Regions from separate parts of the Ensifer sp. Root954 genome, predicted to be linked through region 4. Evidence: predicted binding sites of a transcription regulator. Region 4 holds the regulator's gene; each other region holds the start of a gene.
What was found. The regulator PhoB, encoded in region 4, activates phosphate uptake and scavenging genes when phosphate is short. The targets are predictions, from matches to a motif close to TGTCATNNANCTGTCAT.

Region 1 (4,629 bases), on a different contig from region 4:
TGCACGGCGATGCGCGCATCGCCCGGCCAGTTTGCCTTCGGCGGATTGCGGCCGTAGCCAACGAGGTCGCGCGGATACTTAGTCTCAGACATCAAATCACCCTTCGAATTTTTAGGAACGGTATCACCGCCGACCGGATTGTCGATACCGAAATGACGTGAGGCAGGGCAGCGGCAGCGCCACGGCCCTGACGGAAATTACCAGAAAAATTCGGCTGAGCCCGAGGTTGAGAGATTTTTCGAAACAGCGTTGAATGGATCGGCAAGGACAACGGCCCTCATCGAGATGAAATCCTACATTCAAGCGCTCCGCGAAAAAGTCGGTTCCGGCCTGCTTCTCTGCCCGTCAGTGGCGGCCGTCATTGTCGATTCCGATGGCCGGGTCCTCTTGCAGGAGAAAGCAAGTGGCGAAGGCTGGAGCCTGCCTGCCGGCGCGATCGAGCCGGGCGAGACGCCTGTCGATGCGGTCATCCGCGAGGTCATGGAGGAAACCGGCTATCCGGTCTCGGTCGAGCGGATACTGGGCGTCTTCGGCGGAGAAGCGTTTCGCTACACCTACCCGAACGGCGACCACGTCGAATATGTGGTTACCCTCTATCGATGCCGGATCGTCGGTTCCAGCAGCCGATCACCGATGGCGAAACGAAGTCGCTGTGCTACTTCGCGCCGGCGGACATGCCGGACCTCGGCCTGCCCTATCCGAAAGCGCTGCTCTTTGCAGCTTCGCCCGCGTCCGTTTCCGATTAGCGCTGCGCCATCAGCGCAGCGACGATCAGCGGCAGCGGCTGGACCGCGCCTTGCGGCGCCAGCGACGGGTCGGCGGCGGCCCGCTTCGCCCGCTCTGCGCGCGTGTTCGTCGAGATCTTGCCGAGCGGGTGCTGCGAATGCACCCGCATGGGTGCGCCCGTCTCCTGCTCGACAAACAGCGCAAGGCTGCCGATCGAAAGCGGTTTTGATAGGCAGGACTCGAACAGGTCACGGAGCGGCGCCTCGACCCGCCGCATCGCGTCTGGCGCAAGCGGACCGGTCAGCATCATGTGGAAACGGTATTCGTCCATCACATGCGGATCGCCCCAACGGTGCAAGTTGGAGAACTGTGGGGCGGTCAGCCTGTCCGGATCGGAGCGCTCGATCTCGTCTTCGCTGAGCGGCGCGCGGAAGGCGTCGAACTCCTGGACGACGTTGGCGGCAAGCAGATGCATGGCCGTGCTCGGCACCTGCGGCATCAGCCCGAAGCATCGGCCGATGCGGGCGACCTCCAGGCGATCGATTTCGAACGGAGTCTGGGCGCCGGCAAAATGCATCAGCGCCTTCAGAAGCTTCGGTTCCGTCATGTCCGGATGCAGGCGGAACGGCGACATCATCACTGCATGAAAGCCGAAGCGTCGCGGAACCGCCGTGTGATAGGCGACATCCGCGGCGCTCAAGCCCGCGACCGACGGCAACTCGGCAGGGTCCCCGGAATAGACATTGCGCCCCAGCCAGCTTGCAGCGGTCGCGGAAAGCGGGTCGGCCATCGGCGGCGTAAAACAAATGGCATAGCGCATCGGCTGGCTCCGGGTATCCGTCAGCGCAGGATGAGCAATAGCTGCGGTTTTCCGCCCTCACCCCGACTTGTCCAATGGCCGCGTCTTAGGTGATTTGCGTGACAGATTGACGAAGTCGGCCGGGGATGAGCGCGGCAGCGGTGCGAACGTCACCCCTCGTTTTTCGGAACCATCCGGCCCATCGCCCGTTCCTAAAAGGTAGGAAAACAAGGATGGAGAAGAAGCGTGACCTATCACAATGCGAACCTTCAGGACGCCCGGATCAAGGAGACCCACGACCTGATCGCAAGCGACAAGGTTGAAGGCACGAGGGTCTATGGCCCCGACGACAAACACATCGGCTCGATCGAGCGCGTGATCATCGAGAAGCGCAGCGGGCGCGTCGCCTATGCGGTGCTCGGCTTCGGCGGTTTTCTCGGCCTCGGCGAAGACCACTATCCATTGCCTTGGGCAAAGCTGACCTATGACGAGAAGCTCGGCGGCTATCGCACTGATGTGACTCGCGATCAGGTCGAAAACGCGCCGAAATATCACGGCACCGAAGAATACGACTGGAACGCGGAAAACGGACGCCGTGTCTACGACTACTACGGCGTGCCGCCCTACTGGATGTAATGCCTGACTTTCGATCTTTCGGGTCCCGCCGCGGGCGGGGCCCTTCGCATGTCCGGCCCTAAAGATGTTTCTCGCGAAGTGCGGCTATGTGATTCCGGCAGAAGAAAGAATCGGGAATATCGATCGCCGGAGAACCGGCGATCTCTTCGACGACGAAACGCGCCAGGCGGTGTGCGATGCCGAAGCTCACCTTGAACCCGCCGGTCAGGACCGAGACGTTCGGATGGTCCGGATGCCGGCCTGCCATCGGCTCGCGCCCCGTCGCTTTCGGGCGCAACCCTGCCCATCGCTCCACCACCTCGGCACCCGCCAGGCGCGGCGCGAGCGCTACGGCGCGCCGAAGCAGCTCATCCAGCTGCTGGTCCGTCGACAGGGGATCGGCAAAACTGTTTTCGCTGGTGCTGCCGACCGCCACATGGCCGTCGTCATGGGCAATAATGTAGACGCCGTCGGCAAAGATCACCGGAAGCGCCGGATCGATCTCCGCCCGCAGCAGTGCCGCCTGCCCCTTGACAGCCGTGCCGCTCGTTTCCGCCAGCGGCACCGACACGTCGTCGATCAGTTGAAAACTGCCGACGCCGGCCGCGATGATGCAATGCTCGAAATCGATCCGGGTGCCATCGTCGAGTTCGGCCCGGCCGCGTTCCGGCTCGATCCGGCGCACGCCCCTGCCCTCGTCTAAATAGGCGTTCGGTGCCTGCAGGAGCGCTGTGCGGAGCGCAGCAAGCATGCGACGCGGCGAAACCCGTGCGGCGAGCGTGTCGAAGACCATGCCATGCGCCGCCGCGGCAGCACCCGGCCAGCCCTCAGGCCCGTCGTCCTTCACGTGCCAGTGGAACTGCCTGTCGGCCGCGCGCCAATGGCTCCGTGCATCCTGCTCGTGCCGGAGGGCGATATCGCGCAGGTGAGGCTTGGCAAGCGGGATCAAACGACCCGTCCGCCGATAGCCGGTCGAAAGCCCTGTCTCCGCCTCGAGCGCCGCTATCTCTTCCTCGAGCGTCACAAGCGCGTCGAATTGGAACTGTTTCTTATCGTTCCAGCGATCCGGCATATGCGGCATGAGCGCGCCCAAAAGGCCACCGCTGGCGCCTGCGCCGATCGCTTGTTGCTCGACGACCCGTACGGTCATGCCCCTGCGCGTGGCGCAAATGGCGGCCCACAGCCCCATGATGCCGCCGCCGACGACCAAAAGCTCGCTCATCGATTGACCTTCTCCGGCCGGCGGATTATCGCCTTGGCCATGACAGGATCCGCAGACCCGATCGAGCCCCCGGCGCACCAGAACCTTGATTGGCACGAGGGCGATATGCCCTATTCCCGGGAGTTTGGCGATCACTTTTATTGCCGCACCGACGGGCGGCTGGAGTGCGGCCACGTCTTCCTGTCGGGCAACGGCCTGCCCGATCGTTGGGTCGGTGCGGGCACCTTCCGCATCGGCGAACTCGGCTTCGGTACCGGGCTCAATTTCTGCGAGACGTGGCGCCAGTGGAAGATGACCGCGGCCGCTGGCGACCAGCTGCAGTTCGTGTCCTTCGAACGCTTTCCGATGGCGGCCGACGAGATTTCGCGCGCCCTCAGCCATTGGCCGGAGATCGACACGGAGCGCCAGGCGCTGGCCTCGCGCTGGCCGGCCGAGCCTGATGGTGATGTCCAGATCGACTTTGGTGACGGCGTCAGCCTCACGGTCGTCTGCGGCGCGGCACTCGGCGGCGTCGCCCGCGCGGAAGACCCGTTCGAAGCCTGGTATCTCGACGGCTTCGCGCCGTCGCGCAATCCAGACATGTGGTCGGAGGACCTGATGCGGCTGGTCTTCGAAAAGACCACGCCCGGCGGCAGCTTCGCCACCTATGCCGCCGCCGGCTTCGTCCGACGCAATTTGCAGGCCGCAGGCTTTGCCGTCGAGAAGCGCAAGGGTTTTGCCGGCAAACGCGAGATGTTGCGGGGCGACCGAGCCTAGCGCTCGTCGCGATTGCGGCCTGTCTTGAACGGTTGCGCCACCCGACTGCAGAAATGCGTCAGCGCAAGCGTTTTACTCCACAAGAGAACTGAACTGTCGCAAATGGCGGGCCATCGCCGTCTCGAATCTGCGACACACTCCCATCGGCAACACGGTGGGTCTTTCATGAACGACGATCAGTTTCCCGATGCAGCAACCGGCGACGCAACCTCGACGCCGCTGGAGCGCCGACGCCGCCCGGGCGGGCGCAGCGCCGAGCGTGTGCGCAAGTCTCCCGGCGGGAAATATCTCAATCTTGTCAATATGCTGGCGAAATCCACCGTACTTTCGGATGATGCGCTTGAATCGGTGCATGAGGCATCGCTGACGATCCTCGAAGAGATCGGCATGGACGTTATCCTGCCGGAGGCGCGCGAGCGGATGAAGGCGGCTGGCGCCGACGTGACGCCCGGCACCGACCGGGTGCGCTTCGACCGCGGCCTGATCATGGACATGATCGCCTCTGTTCCTC
Region 2 (4,629 bases), on a different contig from region 4:
TTGTCGTCCTCGATCGCGCCGTTCCAGGCGGCCAGGAACGCCTCTTCCAGCGCCGGGCCGGATTTTTCGAGGTTCAGCGCAAGGCCATCACGATGGATCAGCTCCATGTCGTGCAGCACGACCTTGCGCTTCTCTTCGCCATGGGCATTGACGCCGATGTCGTAGGTCTGTTCGCTGATGACCCGGAAGCCGAGGTTTTCAAGCAAAGGTACGCGGCGCGAAAGCGACACGGGTTCGCTGGCGTGGAAGATCTTGAGCTCGGCGGTGTCCGGCCGCGAGACGGCGCGGGGATAGTGGTAGAACTCGATGCGGATCGGATCCGGGCCCTTGCAGGCGGCGATGTCGGCCAGATCGGCATAGGCTTCAGCCGGCGTGAAGAACGACTGGTAGGCATTGTCGACATCGAGCTCGATGCCGTCCTTGCGGGCAAGCAGGTCGAACCGGTCGATCCAGCGGGTGACGATGCCGCGAACGGCTTCTTCGAGCTTGGCCTGCGGAATGCGCGGCGTCTTGCCGGCGGAGCGGCCGATGATGAAGTGGACGCGGGCAAGGCCCCCTTCCGGGAAGGCCGGGTAGTAGGCGGAGACGCGGCCGTCATAGACCGTCTTCAGGTAGTCGCCGATCTTTTCGCGCACATCCGAATCGTACTGTTCGCGCGGCACGAAGACGATGACCGAGACGAAGCGGTCGAAATGGTCGATGCGTGGCAGCACGCGGATGCGCGGCCGGTCGCCGAGTTCGTTGATCTGTTCGCAGAAAGCGGCGAGCAGGCCGACATCGATCTGGAAGAGATCGTCGCGCGGATAGGATTCGAGCGTGTTGTCGAGCATCTTGCCGGAATGGCTCTGCGGATCGTAGCCGAAGTGATCGACGATCTTTTCGATCTTGTGGCGCAGCAGCGGGATCTCGGCCGCCTGGCGGGTATACGCCGAGGAGGTGAAGAGGCCAACGATGCGCAGTTCTCCGGCGACATTGCCGTCGGCGTCGAAGCGCTTGACACCGATATAATCCATATAGGCGCGGCGATGGACGACCGACTTGACGTTGGCCTTGGTGACGATCAGGAAATCCGGGCTTTCGAGGAAGGCGAGAATTTCAGGCGTAGTCAGCACCGCGTCCTTGCCCTGGCGCAGCACGCGCACATCGGGATTGGAGAGCATGCCGAGGCCCCTGCCCTTGCCGCGCTCGACCATCGCCTTTCCGCCCTTGCCGGAATAGGTGTATTCGCGCATGCCGAGGAAGGTGAAGTTGTTGTCACGCAACCAGCGGAGGAAGGCAAGCGCCTCGTCGCGGTCGCTCTTCTTGCGCGAGGCGTTATAGGCCTCCAGTTCCTGCATCGCATGATCGAGCAGCGCGGTCATCGCTGGCCAGTCGTGCACAGCCTGGTGCACCTGCTCCAGCACGTCGCGAATGCGGTTGCTGAGCTGTTCGGCCTCGACGGGGGCCAGCTTCGTCAGGTGGATCTGGATATGGCTGACGCGGTGCGACGGATCGCTTTCCTCTTCGGGATCGAAGAGCTTTGCCGGCTTGCCCGGCTCCTTGACCAGGATGGGGTGGATCGCGAGGTGAATGTCACGGTGGGTGCTGGTGATTTCCCCCATGACCGAATCATAGAGGAACGGCATGTTGCGTTCGGTGACCGCGATGATCGACACCTCGGTGCCGCCAGGTGCTACACCGGCGACGGTTTCGACGGAAACCTGCGGCTTGCCGCCATCCCAGCGGGCGAGTTCCTGATAGGCATGGGCGGCCGTCAGCGCCAGCATGTCCGCCGAATAGAGATCGAGGTCATCGTTGCTGGCCCCACCGAAGAGGATCTCCGGCGCCAGCGCCTCGACGCCCAGTTTGATGGCGGCCGCCTTCGCTGCGTCGATGTGTCTGTCCCGCTTCGGATTGTATTTCACGCCCATGAAGTCTCTCCCATTCATGATAGGCCAAACCCTATCAGAACCATGGCTAATGGCGACCGCTTTTTACGCTGATTTCGGCAAAATCGAGCCCAAAATCGGAGAATTTCACGTGAAAACAGCTTAAATCCATTTAAATCGAAGGTAATTTCGCGAAAATTGCTCGAAAATCGAAGAAAAAGCACGAAAACGCCAGAGGCTTCTCCGGAGCCTATCTGCCATCGGCTGTTGACAGGGGGGTGACAGTCGGGTGAACAGAGTTTCGAGATCGTAGGATTGGACTGGTCGATGCCCGAAATGCCTTCCCTGCCCGGCGCCGTCATCGTCATCTCGAGCCATGTCGTGCGCGGCAAGGTGGGCAACAGGGCCGTGGTCTTCGCGCTTGAAACTCTGGGGCATCCAGTCTGGGCCCTGCCGACCGTCATCCTCCCCTGGCATCCGGGCCACGGCCGCTCGACGCGGGTCACCATTTCCGATCAGGATTTCGGGTCGGTGATCGATGACCTCATTGCAGCACCCTGGGCCGGAGAGGTGCGTGCCGTGCTTTCGGGCTACCTCGGCTCGGCCGGACAGGCCGAAAGCGTGGCCCGGCTGGTGACGGCGCTGAAGGAGCGCAATCCCAAACTGATCTACGCCTGCGACCCCGTGATCGGCGATGCTGGCGGTCTCTATGTGCCGGAAACCACGGCGGTTGCCATTCGCGACCGGTTGCTGCCGCTTGCAAATCTCGCGACCCCGAACCGTTACGAGCTTGCCTGGCTTGCCGGGGCGACGTTGGAGACGAACACGGCGATCCTTGATGCAGCGCTCGGCCTCGGTCCGGCCCGCGTCTTGGTGACGTCTGCCGTGCCGATGATGAGCGGCGGGACCGGCAATCTCTTTCTCTCGGGCAACCACGCCCTGCTTGCCGAACATCGTTTGGTCGAAAACCCGCCGAATGGTACGGGCGACCTGTTGGCGGCGGTGTTTCTCGCCCGGATCCTTGAAGGACTTTCAGAGGAACGCGCCTTGCAGATGGCGACTGCGAGCGTATTTGAGATCATCGCGCGGAGCGTCAAGCGCGGCGCGGATGAACTGACCATCGAGCAGGACGCGTCGAGCCTATCGACGCCAATGGCGATGGTGCAGATGCGCCGACTGGTTCATCCGAATCAGATGCGGCGCAAGTGAAGAAGCTGTTCACGGACCGCCACCCCTATGGCATCGTGGATTGAATTTTAGATCGCGATCATTTTCATGACGGAGGCGCAGGTGGGCGAAAGCCGGCCATGCCGCCTTGAAGCACGAGCGGAGCAATCGATGGACAAGCAGCAGCAGCGTTTTCCGGACTATCTTCTGAACGGCTACCACAACTTCATGAACGGTCGCTTCAGCGAGCAGCAGAAACGCTACAAGGCGCTGGCGGAAACCGGGCAAAAGCCGAAGACGATGGTGATTGCCTGTTGCGACTCGCGCGCTGCGCCGGAAACGATCTTCGACAGCGGCCCGGGCGAACTCTTCGTCGTGCGCAACGTCGCCAATCTCATGCCGCCCTACGAGCCGGATGGTCACTACCACTCCACTTCGGCAGCCCTCGAGTTCGCCGTGCAGTCGCTGCGCGTCAGCGACATCGTCGTCATGGGCCATGGCCGCTGCGGTGGTATCAAAGCGGCACTCGATCCCGATGCGGAGCCTCTGTCACCGGGCGATTTCATCGGTCGCTGGATGCATCTGCTGAGGCCCGCGGCTGAGCAGATCCAGAGCAACGACGTGATGACGCAGGCGGAGCGCCAGCGTGCGCTCGAGCGGGTTTCGATCCGCAACTCGCTTGCCAATCTGCGCACTTTCCCGTGCGTCCAGATCCTCGAGGCCAAGGGCAAGCTCCACCTGCACGGCGCCTGGTTCGACATCTCGACCGGCGAACTCTGGGTGATGGACCCGGTGACGGGCGACTTCTCCCGCCCGGGAATGTAATCGGTCAGCAAAAAAGGCCCGGCTCTTTCGAACCGGGCCCTTTGTCTGGTTGGTTATGCGTTCCGAAGGACGAAAATCCTAGAGACCGTCGATCTCGGCGCCGATGATGGCGATCGCCTGCTGGTAGACGCTTGCGGCGTTCCAGCCCTGGATCGCAGCGAAGTTCGCCTGGCCCTGCTGATAGCCGGCGCCCGGCTGCCAGCCATGGCCGCGCAGGAAATTGGCGGTGGATGCCAGCGCGTCGGCCTTGGAGCGAACCATGTCGACATGGCCGTTGCCATCTCCATCGACGCCGTATTTCAGGACGTTGGCGGGCAGGAACTGGGTCTGGCCGATCTCGCCGTGGGCGGCGCCACGCGCATCCGGGCTCAGATCGCCGCGCTGCACGAGCTGCAGGGCCGCATAGAGCTGGTTGGTGAAGTAGTCCGAGCGACGGCAGTCATAGGCCAGCGTCGAAACGGCCGAGAGCGTGTGCTCCTTGCCCATGAAACCGCCGAAGCCGGTTTCCATGCCCCAGATGGCAATCAGCGGGCCAGCCGGCACGCCGTAGCGCCGCTCGATGCTGGTAAAGAGTGCGGCGTTCTGCTGCTTCATCTTCTTGCCGCGGGAAATGATAACCTGGCCGCCGCGCTTCTGCATGAACTGCTCGAGCGACAGCTTGAAGCTCTTCTGGCCGCGGTCGGCGCGGATCGTCGCCTTGTTGTAGGAGACGCCGGAGAGTGCACGGTCGAGCACCTGCGGGCTGATGCCGTTGCCGGAGGCCTGCTGC
Region 3 (4,629 bases), on a different contig from region 4:
CGATCGCCGCGGTCTCGATCCACACGATCGGCGCGCTCGGCAAGCTCTTTTATGAAGTGGTCGAAAACGCCGACATGAAGCCGGACGAGGGCCTGCGGGCTGCCGGCGGCAACTGGATCGAGCGCGTCTGGTTTGGCATGGTGCCGCAGGTGCTGCCCAATTTCACCAGCTATTTCCTGCTGCGCCTCGAGATCAACGTGCGCGCCTCGACGATCATCGGCGCCGTCGGTGGCGGCGGCATCGGCGAATTGCTGCGCCTTTCGATCGGCCAGGGACACCAGGCCAAGACCCTTGCAATCGTCCTCCTGCTGTTTGCGACCATTTTTGCCGTCGACCAGTTTTCCGCCTGGCTTCGCCGCCGCCTCGTTGGCGAGCAGGCCTTCCAGCTTGCCCAGTAGGTGCGTACCATGACCACGACCACACGATTGAACCCGATGGAAATGGACGCGATCGCGAGCCGCCATCCCGACCTCCTCAAATCCTCGACCTCCAGCCGCGTGCGCACCGCAGCCATCGCCGGCGGCGTCGTCGTCTACCTCATCTTCAGCTGGTGGTTCTTCTCGATCGGCCACGTGCTCGGCAATGCCAATTGGGGCATCGCTGGCACCTACCTCGCCGACTGGGTTTCCTATGAGGTACGCCCGGAAATCCACGTCGCCCCCGACCGTACGATGCGTCTCAACTATCAGCGCAATTCGCCGCTCGGGCCCAATCCCAATCCGGATTGGGTGGAGCTCGACAGGCAGACGGTGACGCGCCAGGTCGAGATACCGGCCTCCACCGCGCAGGCGGTCAAGCCGAAGGCAAGCTCGTCGTTCAGCTTCATGGCGCCCGGCTCCGCGCTCGGTGGCACAGCCGCTGCCGAAACGCAGAACCGTATCGAAACCCGGACGGAAGACGTGCTGACGCGCGTCGTCGTAACCTACGACCGCTCGACCAGGATCGAGATCGCCGATGGCCTGGTGAAGGCTACCCATGGCGGTGACACGTTTGTGATGACCGTAGACGGCGTCGACACGGTGAGGCCGCAGGGCCAACTGCCCGCCTGGGCGACACAGAAGCGGCCAGGCGAAAAGATCGTGCTTGCCTTTGGCGCCACCGGGTGGGCTGAAGTGGAAGGCGACGAGGTTTCCGTCCGCAACCGCTTCTTCGGTTGGGCGAACTTCCTGTTCGACACCAACTCGCCCTTCTTCGGCAAAAGCTATGGCGAGGTCGTCGCGCTCATCACATCCGGCGAACAGATCGACCCGACGCGTTCGAACCTTTCGCTCGCCTGGAACAACATCCTCTATAACGCCGAATGGCAGCATCTGGACGTCTGGACGAAGCTGTTGCAGACGGTTGTCATGGCTTTCGTCGGCACGCTCTTTGCGTCGCTGATCGCCTTCCCGCTCTGTTTCCTTGCCGCCAGAAACATCACGCCGAGCTTCCTGACCAACCAGGTGGTCAAGCGCTTCTTCGACTTCCTGCGGTCGGTGGACATGTTCATCTGGGCACTGTTCTTCACCCGCGCCTTCGGCCCCGGACCGCTTGCCGGCATCTCCGCGATCTTCTTCACCGACACCGGTACGCTCGGCAAACTCTATTCCGAGGCGCTGGAAAACATCGATGACAAGCAGCGCGAGGGCGTGAAGTCGGTCGGAGCGACGCCGCTTGCCGTGCAGCGCTTCGGCGTGCTTCCGCAGGTGCTGCCGGTTTTTGCCAGCCAGGCGCTCTACTTCTGGGAATCGAACACTCGCTCGGCGACGATCATCGGCGCCGTCGGCGCCGGCGGTATCGGCCTCAAACTCTGGGAAGCGATGCGTACCAATTCCGATTGGGAAAATGTCGCCTATATGGTGCTTCTGATCTTGCTGGTTGTCTTTATTTTCGACAGCATCTCGAACGCGTGCCGTTCGCGGCTGATGGGCAGCAAGGCACATTGACGACAGCCAAGCATTTGCGTGTCCGCCATCATGATGTTGTCATGGAAATCGGCTAGCTGCGCATCGCATCCCCGCAAACAATCGACCCGCCGCCCTGGCGGGCCGGTCGCTACAAGAAAGTGAAGACCGTGCGTTATGCCATCTATTTCGCGCCGCCGGCGGACGACCGGCTGTCGCAGGTCGCGTCCCGTTGGCTGGGACGCGACGCCTTTACCGGTGAGGACCTCACGCTTCCGACGATCGCCGGGATTGACGAAGAGACGCAACGCACATTGACGGCTGACCCGCGGCGCTACGGTTTCCACGGTACGCTGAAGGCTCCCTTCGAGCTTGCCGAAGGCCGGGACGAAGACGAGCTCCTAAGTATTTTCGAGTGCTTTGCCGCCGACCTCGACCCGTTCGAGATCCCCGAAATCGTGCTGCACCAGTTGGGCCCGTTCTTCGCACTCGTGCCGTCCGCGCCTTGCGTCGACCTGCTGGATTTGGCCGAAGACGCCGTTCACCGCTTCGACCCGTTCCGCGCGCCGCTGTCGGACGCCGACTTTGCCCGCCGCAAGCCAAACAGCCTGCCGGAGCGCCAGAGGCGCTACCTCAAAGAATGGGGCTATCCCTATGTTTTCGAAGAGTTCCAGTTCCACCTGACCTTGACTGGCCCGGTGCCCACGGAAACCAGCGGCGTGATGCGTACCGCGCTCGAAACCACCTTTGCCGAGCATATCGGCAAGCCACTTCACGTCACGTCAGTCGCGCTCTTCGTCGAACCGGAGCGCGGCGCACCCTTTACTGTCCGCTCCCTGCTGCCGCTCGGCAGCGACACCCAACGAAAGATCGCATGAGATGAGCAAAGAACAGGTTTTGACCAACGCCCGCATCGTCCTCGAGGATAGTATCCTCGACGGTTCGGTGCTGATCCGCGACGGCAAGATTGCCGACATTTCCGAGGGCACGGTTGCCAGCGGCGAGGACTTTGAAGGCGACTATCTGATCCCCGGCCTCATCGAGCTGCACACCGACCACCTCGAAGCCCACTACTCGCCGCGCCCGGGCGTGCGCTGGCTGAAGATCGCGGCAATCCAGGCCCATGACGCACAGGTGGTCACCTCCGGCATCACCACGGTCTTCGACTGCCTGCGTCTCGGCTCCGACGAGGATGGCGGCTTCCAGAAGGGCGAGATGCGCAGCATGGCCGACGCGCTGGCCCAGGCCAAGGAAGAGGGCCGCCTTCGCGCCGATCACCTGATCCACCTGCGCTGCGAAGTTTCAACGTCCGACGTGCTCGATCACTACGAGGACTTCCAGAACGATCCGCAGGTCAAGCTCGTCTCGCTTATGGACCATGCGCCGGGCCAGCGCCAGTTCCGGACGATGGACCAGTACACGCTCTACTATAAAGCCAAGCGCGGCTTCTCGGACGAGGAATTCGCGCGCTTCGTCGAGCGGCAGCAGGCGTTGTCGGCCAAGTATGCCGGTCCGCACCGCACCGCGCTCGCCGAGGCCTGTGCGGCCCGCGGCATCACGATCGCCAGCCATGACGACGCGACCGTCGACCACGTCGAGGAATCGATCGGCTTCGGCATCAAGCTTGCGGAGTTCCCGACGAGCTTCGAGGCCGCCGAGGCGTCGCACCGCGCGGGCCTCAGCGTTCTGATGGGCGCGCCGAACATCGTGCGCGGCAAGTCGCACTCCGGCAACATCGCCGCCCGCGATCTCGCCGAGCGCGGCGTGCTCGACGTGCTGTCGTCGGACTATGTGCCCTTCAGCCTGATCCACGCCCCCTTCGTGCTCTCCGACGAACTCGACGCCGTCGACCTGCCAAAGGCAATCGCCATGGTGACGTCGACGCCGGCGCGTACCGTCGGTCTCGATGACCGCGGCCGCATCGGCGTCGGCCTTCGCGCCGATATCGCTCGCGTCCATCGCAAGGAAGGCATCCCGGTCGTGCGCTCCGTCTGGCGCGAAGGACGGCGTGTCGCATGAGCGCGAACAACCAGGGCGGCGCGCTTGTCGTCGTCGTTGGACCAAGCGGCGCCGGCAAGGACAGCGTCATGGGCTTTGCCGCCCGGCATTTTGCGGATTGTCATGACGTGCATTTCGTCCGCCGCGTCATCACCCGTCCGTCGGATGCCGGCAGTGAGGTGCATGAAAGCGTCTCGGAAGACGAGTTCGTCGAGATGCAGAAGGACGGCGCCTTCGCCGTTTTCTGGGATGCGCATGGGCTGAAATACGGCATCCCCGCCGTCGTGCTCAGGAATGTCAGGGACGGCATGACGGCGATCGTCAATGGCAGCCGTGGTGCCCTGCCGGCGTTCCGCGAAGCCTTCGGCGAGATCGCCGTCGTCGTTGTTACAGCCGAGACGCCGGTGCTTGCAAAGCGGCTTGCCGAACGCGGCCGCGAAAGTGAAGAGGAAGTTTTGCGGCGCCTCAGCCGCCAGGCTCCTGACGTGACCTCAGGCCCGGATGTCAGCGTGATCGACAACAGCGGTCGCCTCGACATTGCCGGAAATCGCTTCGTCGAGGTGGTTGAACGGCTGCGCACTAAGGCGGATCACGCGGTTTAGCGTGATCTGTTTTCGCGGCCAGGCAGGGTTCCGGGTCGCGGGCACGCGCCGCGATCCCCATTCCAAGGACACAGACAAAGGTTCCGAACCTCAGGGCTCGGGGCCTTTTCTTTTTGCCTGCCGTGATGACGAACCCGGGGAGAGAA
Region 4 (4,629 bases):
AGCAGACGCAGCACATTTTCGCCCGCCGGCACGGCCAGGAGCTTTTCGGCGCGGATTTCCTTCAGCAGATCGGCCGAAGGGCCCTTCACCTTGATGCCCAGCATCAAACCGTCGCCGCGGATGTCCTCGATGACATCAGGGAAGCGGTCCTTGAGCGACGCAAGGCCCTGGCGGAAGACCAGCGCGACATCGCGCACATGCGTCAGGAATCCGTCGGCCAGAACGACGTCGAGCACGGCGTTGCCGACGGCCATGGCCAGCGGGTTGCCGCCATATGTGGAGCCATGCGTGCCCGCCACCATACCAGATGCGGCTTCCTCAGTCGCGAGGCAGGCGCCGAACGGGAAGCCACCGCCGATACCCTTGGCGACCGCCATGATATCCGGACGGATATCCGCCCATTCATAGGCAAACAGCTTGCCGGTACGGCCGACGCCGGTCTGGACCTCGTCGAGGATCAAGAGCAGGCCGAACTCGTCGCAGAGCGCGCGCAGTTCCTGCATGAACTCCTTGGTCGCCGGACGGATGCCGCCCTCGCCCTGGATCGGCTCGATCAGGATCGCTGCGGTTTCCTCGGTGATCGCATTCTTGACCGCGGCGATGTCGCCGAACGGAACCTGGTAGAAGCCCGGCGCCTTCGGCCCGAAACCTTCGATGTATTTCTGCTGACCACCGGCGGCGATCGTCGCGATCGTGCGGCCGTGGAAGGCGCCTTCGAAGGTGATGACGTGGAACTTCTCCGGGTGGCCCTTGGAGAAGTGGTAACGCCGTGCCGTCTTGATGGCGCATTCCAGCGCTTCCGCGCCCGAATTGGTGAAGAAGACCTTGTCGGCAAAGGTCACCGCCGTCAGCCGGCGGCCGAGGCTTTCCTGGCCCGCAATTTCATAAAGGTTGGACAGGTGCCAGACCTTGTCGGCCTGCGCCTTCAGCGCTTCGACCAGGTGCGGGTGCGCGTGGCCGAGCGAGTTCACGGCAACGCCGGCACCGAAATCGAGATAACGCGTGCCGTCTTCAGCGATCAGCCAGGCGCCCTCTCCTCGCTCGAAACGCAACGGCGCGCGCATGTAGGTATCGTAAAGCGGCGTGGTTGCAGTCATGCGAGGCTCTCCTTCACTCCAGATCGACATCGATCCCGCGCCTCACGCGGGCCGATAAAAATCAAAAATGCCGCCTTTCGGCGGCGCAGGCACTATTCCCATTTCGCGCTGCAATGTCAACAAAACCAAGCCTTGCAGCGCAACATGAAGGGTCGATTCCTGGCAGCAGAAAAATCGTCCGGGAGGGCTTGCAAAAATGCAACGCTGGCCGAGCAAGTTGGGGAAAACTACGAAATCGATTCGGCCTGATTCCCGGGACTCTTGCCACAGAGTCCAGCGGTCAGTACGTTAACATTCAATTACTAGACGCATGCGGCGGACCTAGTCACCAAAAGAGTTATCGCGTTTGCAACCCCGGGGTTTAGCCGGGGTGCGGTGAGGGATTCTGCCATCCCCAACGCTGAGAACGGAGAGTGCAGAAATGAACTGGACTGACGAGCGGGTGGAGAAACTGAAGAAGCTTTGGTCCGAGGGCCTGAGCGCAAGCCAGATCGCGGCACAGCTCGGCGGCGTCAGCCGTAACGCTGTCATCGGCAAGGTTCACCGCCTGAGCCTGCCAGGTCGCGCCAAGGCCGGTGGCAGCACCACGACGGCGGCCCGTCCGAAGCGCCCGACTTCGGCACCGCGCGCGCCGAACTACGCTTCGCGCGTTTCGACCCGCCCGGTTGCACGCGCGGCCGGCGCTGTCGTTCTGAAGGAAGAAATCGAAGTCGATCTCGTTGCCGAGCAGGATTTCAGCACCCGCACCGACGTTGTCGTGCCGATGTCGCGCCGCCTCGAGCTGACCCAGCTCACCGAGCGCACCTGCAAGTGGCCGATCGGCGACCCGCTGAAGGAAGAGTTTCACTTCTGCGGCAACGATTCCCCGGAAGCCTCGCCTTACTGCACCTTCCATGCGCGGCTGGCCTACCAGCCGTCGGGGGAGCGCCGCAGGGCCCGCTAAGAAGCTGGACCGCATTGATAAAGGAAGGGGCCGATCGGCCCCTTTTTTTTGTTGGCGACTTTCAGACCGCTCAGCTTTCGAGCGAATAGCCGGCGCCGCGAACGGTGCGGATGACGTCGGGCATGTTCGAGAAGTTCAGAGCCTTGCGCAGACGACCGACATGCACGTCGACGGTGCGCTCGTCGACATAGATGTCATGACCCCAGACGCCATCCAGAAGCTGCGAGCGAGAGAAGACGCGGCCCGGCGAGGACATGAGGAACTCCAGAAGACGGAACTCGGTCGGGCCGAGGCGCACTTCGCGGCTGCGGCGATGAACGCGGTGGGTCTCGCGGTCGAGTTCGATGTCGCCGCAGCGAAGCAGCGTCGAGAGCACCTCGGGCTTTGCCCGGCGCAGCATCGCCTTGACACGCGCCATCAGCTCCGGCGTCGAGAAGGGCTTGACCACGTAGTCGTCGGCACCGGTCGCCAGACCCCGGACGCGCTCGCTTTCCTCGCCGCGCGCCGTCAGCATGATGATCGGCAGACGTTCGGTCTCCGGACGCTGGCGCAGCCGACGGCAAAGTTCAATGCCGGAAACACCGGGCAGCATCCAGTCGAGGATAAGCAGGTCGGGCAGCCGCTCCTGAAGCCGGATCTCCGCCTCGTCGCCCCGCAGGATCGTATCGACGTCGAAGCCCTCGGCTTCCAGATTGTAACGCAGCAGAACGCTCAGCGCCTCTTCGTCTTCGACTACGGCGATTTTTGGCAACATCAGGTAACGTCTCCTTACCGCGGGCGGCCTTTGGGCTCATCGGCCCGGCCGGCGCTCAGACACTCTAAATCTGGAGCACATCCGCCGTTTTCAAAGGCGGGGCGAAAACCACATGCTTCAGATACAGGAATTCGGGGCCGCGACCGAAGCCGCGACCGGATCAGATTTCAAAGGGCATGCATGCTTACGGCGCGCTTGGCGCTCAGTCGTTGACCGAGCCCAGCGTCGACGTGGTGTCATCCTTCGGACGCTCGCCTTCCGGCTGAGCACCCGTCGCCATGTAATAGATCGTCTCAGCGATATTGGTCGCGTGGTCGCCGATGCGCTCGATGTTCTTGGCGCAGAACAGAAGATGCGTGCAGGGCGTGATGTTGCGCGGATCTTCCATCATGTAGGTCAAGAGCTCGCGGAACAGCGAGGTGTAGATCGCGTCGATCTCCTCGTCACGCTCGCGGATGCTGTTGGCCTTTTCCGGCGAGCGCGAGGCGTAGACGTCGAGCACTTCCTTGAGCTGGACGAGAGCGAGCTCTGCCAGATGCTCGAGGCCACGGGCGAGCTTGCGCGGAATGCCGGAGCCGGCGACCGCGATCACGCGCTTGGCGGTGTTCTTGCCGAGGTCGCCGACGCGTTCCAGATCGGAGGCGATGCGGATCGACCCCATGATCTCACGCAGGTCGGCGGCGACCGGCTGACGCTTGGCGATCGTGACGATCGCCTTCTCACCGATCTGGCGCTCGGCGTCGTCGAGGACGGTGTCGTCCGAGATCACCTTCTGTGCGAGAGCCAGGTCGGAGTTGACCAGCGCGCGAACGGACTCGGCGACCATCTGTTCGGCGAGGCCGCCCATCTCCGAGATGCGGCGCGTCAGGTACTTCAGTTCTTCGTCATAGGCGGACATGATATGCATGGACATGATCGTCGATCCTTACGGGCGCTTTGCAGTTACTGTTGCAGCCTTATGCGGCCTCAGCCGAAGCGGCCCATGATGTAATCCTGGGTGCGCTGGTCATCCGGATTGGTGAACATCTTGTCGGTGTCGTTCTCCTCGACGAGATTGCCGAGGTGGAACATGGCGGTGCGCTGCGAAACGCGGGCGGCCTGCTGCATCGAGTGGGTCACGATGACGATCGTGAAGTTCGTGCGCAGCTCGTGGATGAGCTCTTCGACCTTGGCGGTCGCGATCGGATCGAGAGCCGAGCACGGCTCGTCCATGAGGATGACTTCCGGGCTGACGGCGACGGCACGCGCGATGCAGAGGCGCTGCTGCTGACCACCGGAAAGGCCGGTGCCGGGCTCCTGCAGACGATCCTTTACCTCGTTCCACAGACCGGCCTTCTGCAGGCTGGTCTCGACCACTTCGTCAAAGTCGGCCTTGGTGCGGGCAAGGCCGTGAATCCGCGGGCCGTAGGCGACGTTGTCGTAGATCGACTTCGGGAACGGGTTCGGCTTCTGGAAGACCATGCCGACGCGGGCGCGAAGCTCGACGACGTCGATCGTCGGGTCGTAGATGTCGTCCTCGTCGAGCGTGATCTTGCCGGTGACGCGGCAGTTCTCGATCGTGTCGTTCATGCGGTTCAGCGTGCGCAGGAAGGTCGACTTGCCGCAACCCGAAGGACCGATCAGCGCCGTGACCGTGTTCTCGCGGATGTTGAGGTTGACGTCGAAAAGCGCACGCTTCTCGCCGTAATAGACCGACACATCCTTGCCGATCATCTTGTAGGGCACGGTGTTCATTTTCTGATCCAGAGCCTTCTCGACTGCTGCTTCTGACATGATGTTCATAGTAATTACCTCACTACCAGCGGCGCTCAAAGCGACGTCGCAACAGAATGGCT

Region 1: a site for PhoB is predicted at 1,645-1,661, ahead of ASE71_RS18575 (DUF1045 domain-containing protein). Genes of this name have one in related genera too.
Region 2: a site for PhoB is predicted at 2,136-2,152, ahead of ASE71_RS12590 (NAD-glutamate dehydrogenase). Genes of this name have one in related genera too.
Region 3: a site for PhoB is predicted at 1,952-1,968, ahead of ASE71_RS11715 (DUF1045 domain-containing protein). Genes of this name have one in related genera too.

The regions. Positions count from the first base shown of each region.
Region 1 covers NZ_LMJM01000024.1:142,637-147,265, forward strand. The annotation lists gene puuE (allantoinase PuuE) at 1-92, opposite strand, end outside; partial or broken gene ASE71_RS36990 (NUDIX domain-containing protein) at 286-531, shown strand; gene ASE71_RS36995 (hypothetical protein) at 600-746, shown strand; gene ASE71_RS18575 (DUF1045 domain-containing protein) at 743-1,546, opposite strand; gene ASE71_RS18580 (PRC-barrel domain-containing protein) at 1,772-2,161, shown strand; gene ASE71_RS18585 (NAD(P)/FAD-dependent oxidoreductase) at 2,220-3,362, opposite strand; gene mnmD (tRNA (5-methylaminomethyl-2-thiouridine)(34)-methyltransferase MnmD) at 3,402-4,118, shown strand; gene ASE71_RS18595 (trimethylamine methyltransferase family protein) at 4,284-4,629, shown strand, end outside.
Region 2 covers NZ_LMJM01000022.1:109,737-114,365, forward strand. The annotation lists gene ASE71_RS12590 (NAD-glutamate dehydrogenase) at 1-1,910, opposite strand, end outside; gene pdxY (pyridoxal kinase PdxY) at 2,196-3,077, shown strand; gene ASE71_RS12600 (carbonic anhydrase) at 3,207-3,860, shown strand; gene ASE71_RS12605 (lytic transglycosylase domain-containing protein) at 3,939-4,629, opposite strand, start outside.
Region 3 covers NZ_LMJM01000021.1:91,697-96,325, forward strand. The annotation lists gene phnE (phosphonate ABC transporter, permease protein PhnE) at 1-398, shown strand, start outside; gene phnE (phosphonate ABC transporter, permease protein PhnE) at 408-1,925, shown strand; gene ASE71_RS11715 (DUF1045 domain-containing protein) at 2,054-2,761, shown strand; gene ASE71_RS11720 (alpha-D-ribose 1-methylphosphonate 5-triphosphate diphosphatase) at 2,763-3,902, shown strand; gene phnN (phosphonate metabolism protein/1,5-bisphosphokinase (PRPP-forming) PhnN) at 3,899-4,483, shown strand.
Region 4 covers NZ_LMJM01000052.1:213,492-218,120, forward strand. The annotation lists gene ASE71_RS31575 (aspartate aminotransferase family protein) at 1-1,097, opposite strand, end outside; gene ASE71_RS31580 (GcrA family cell cycle regulator) at 1,519-2,040, shown strand; gene phoB (phosphate regulon transcriptional regulator PhoB) at 2,111-2,794, opposite strand; gene phoU (phosphate signaling complex protein PhoU) at 2,997-3,710, opposite strand; gene pstB (phosphate ABC transporter ATP-binding protein PstB) at 3,761-4,576, opposite strand; gene pstA (phosphate ABC transporter permease PstA) at 4,590-4,629, opposite strand, start outside.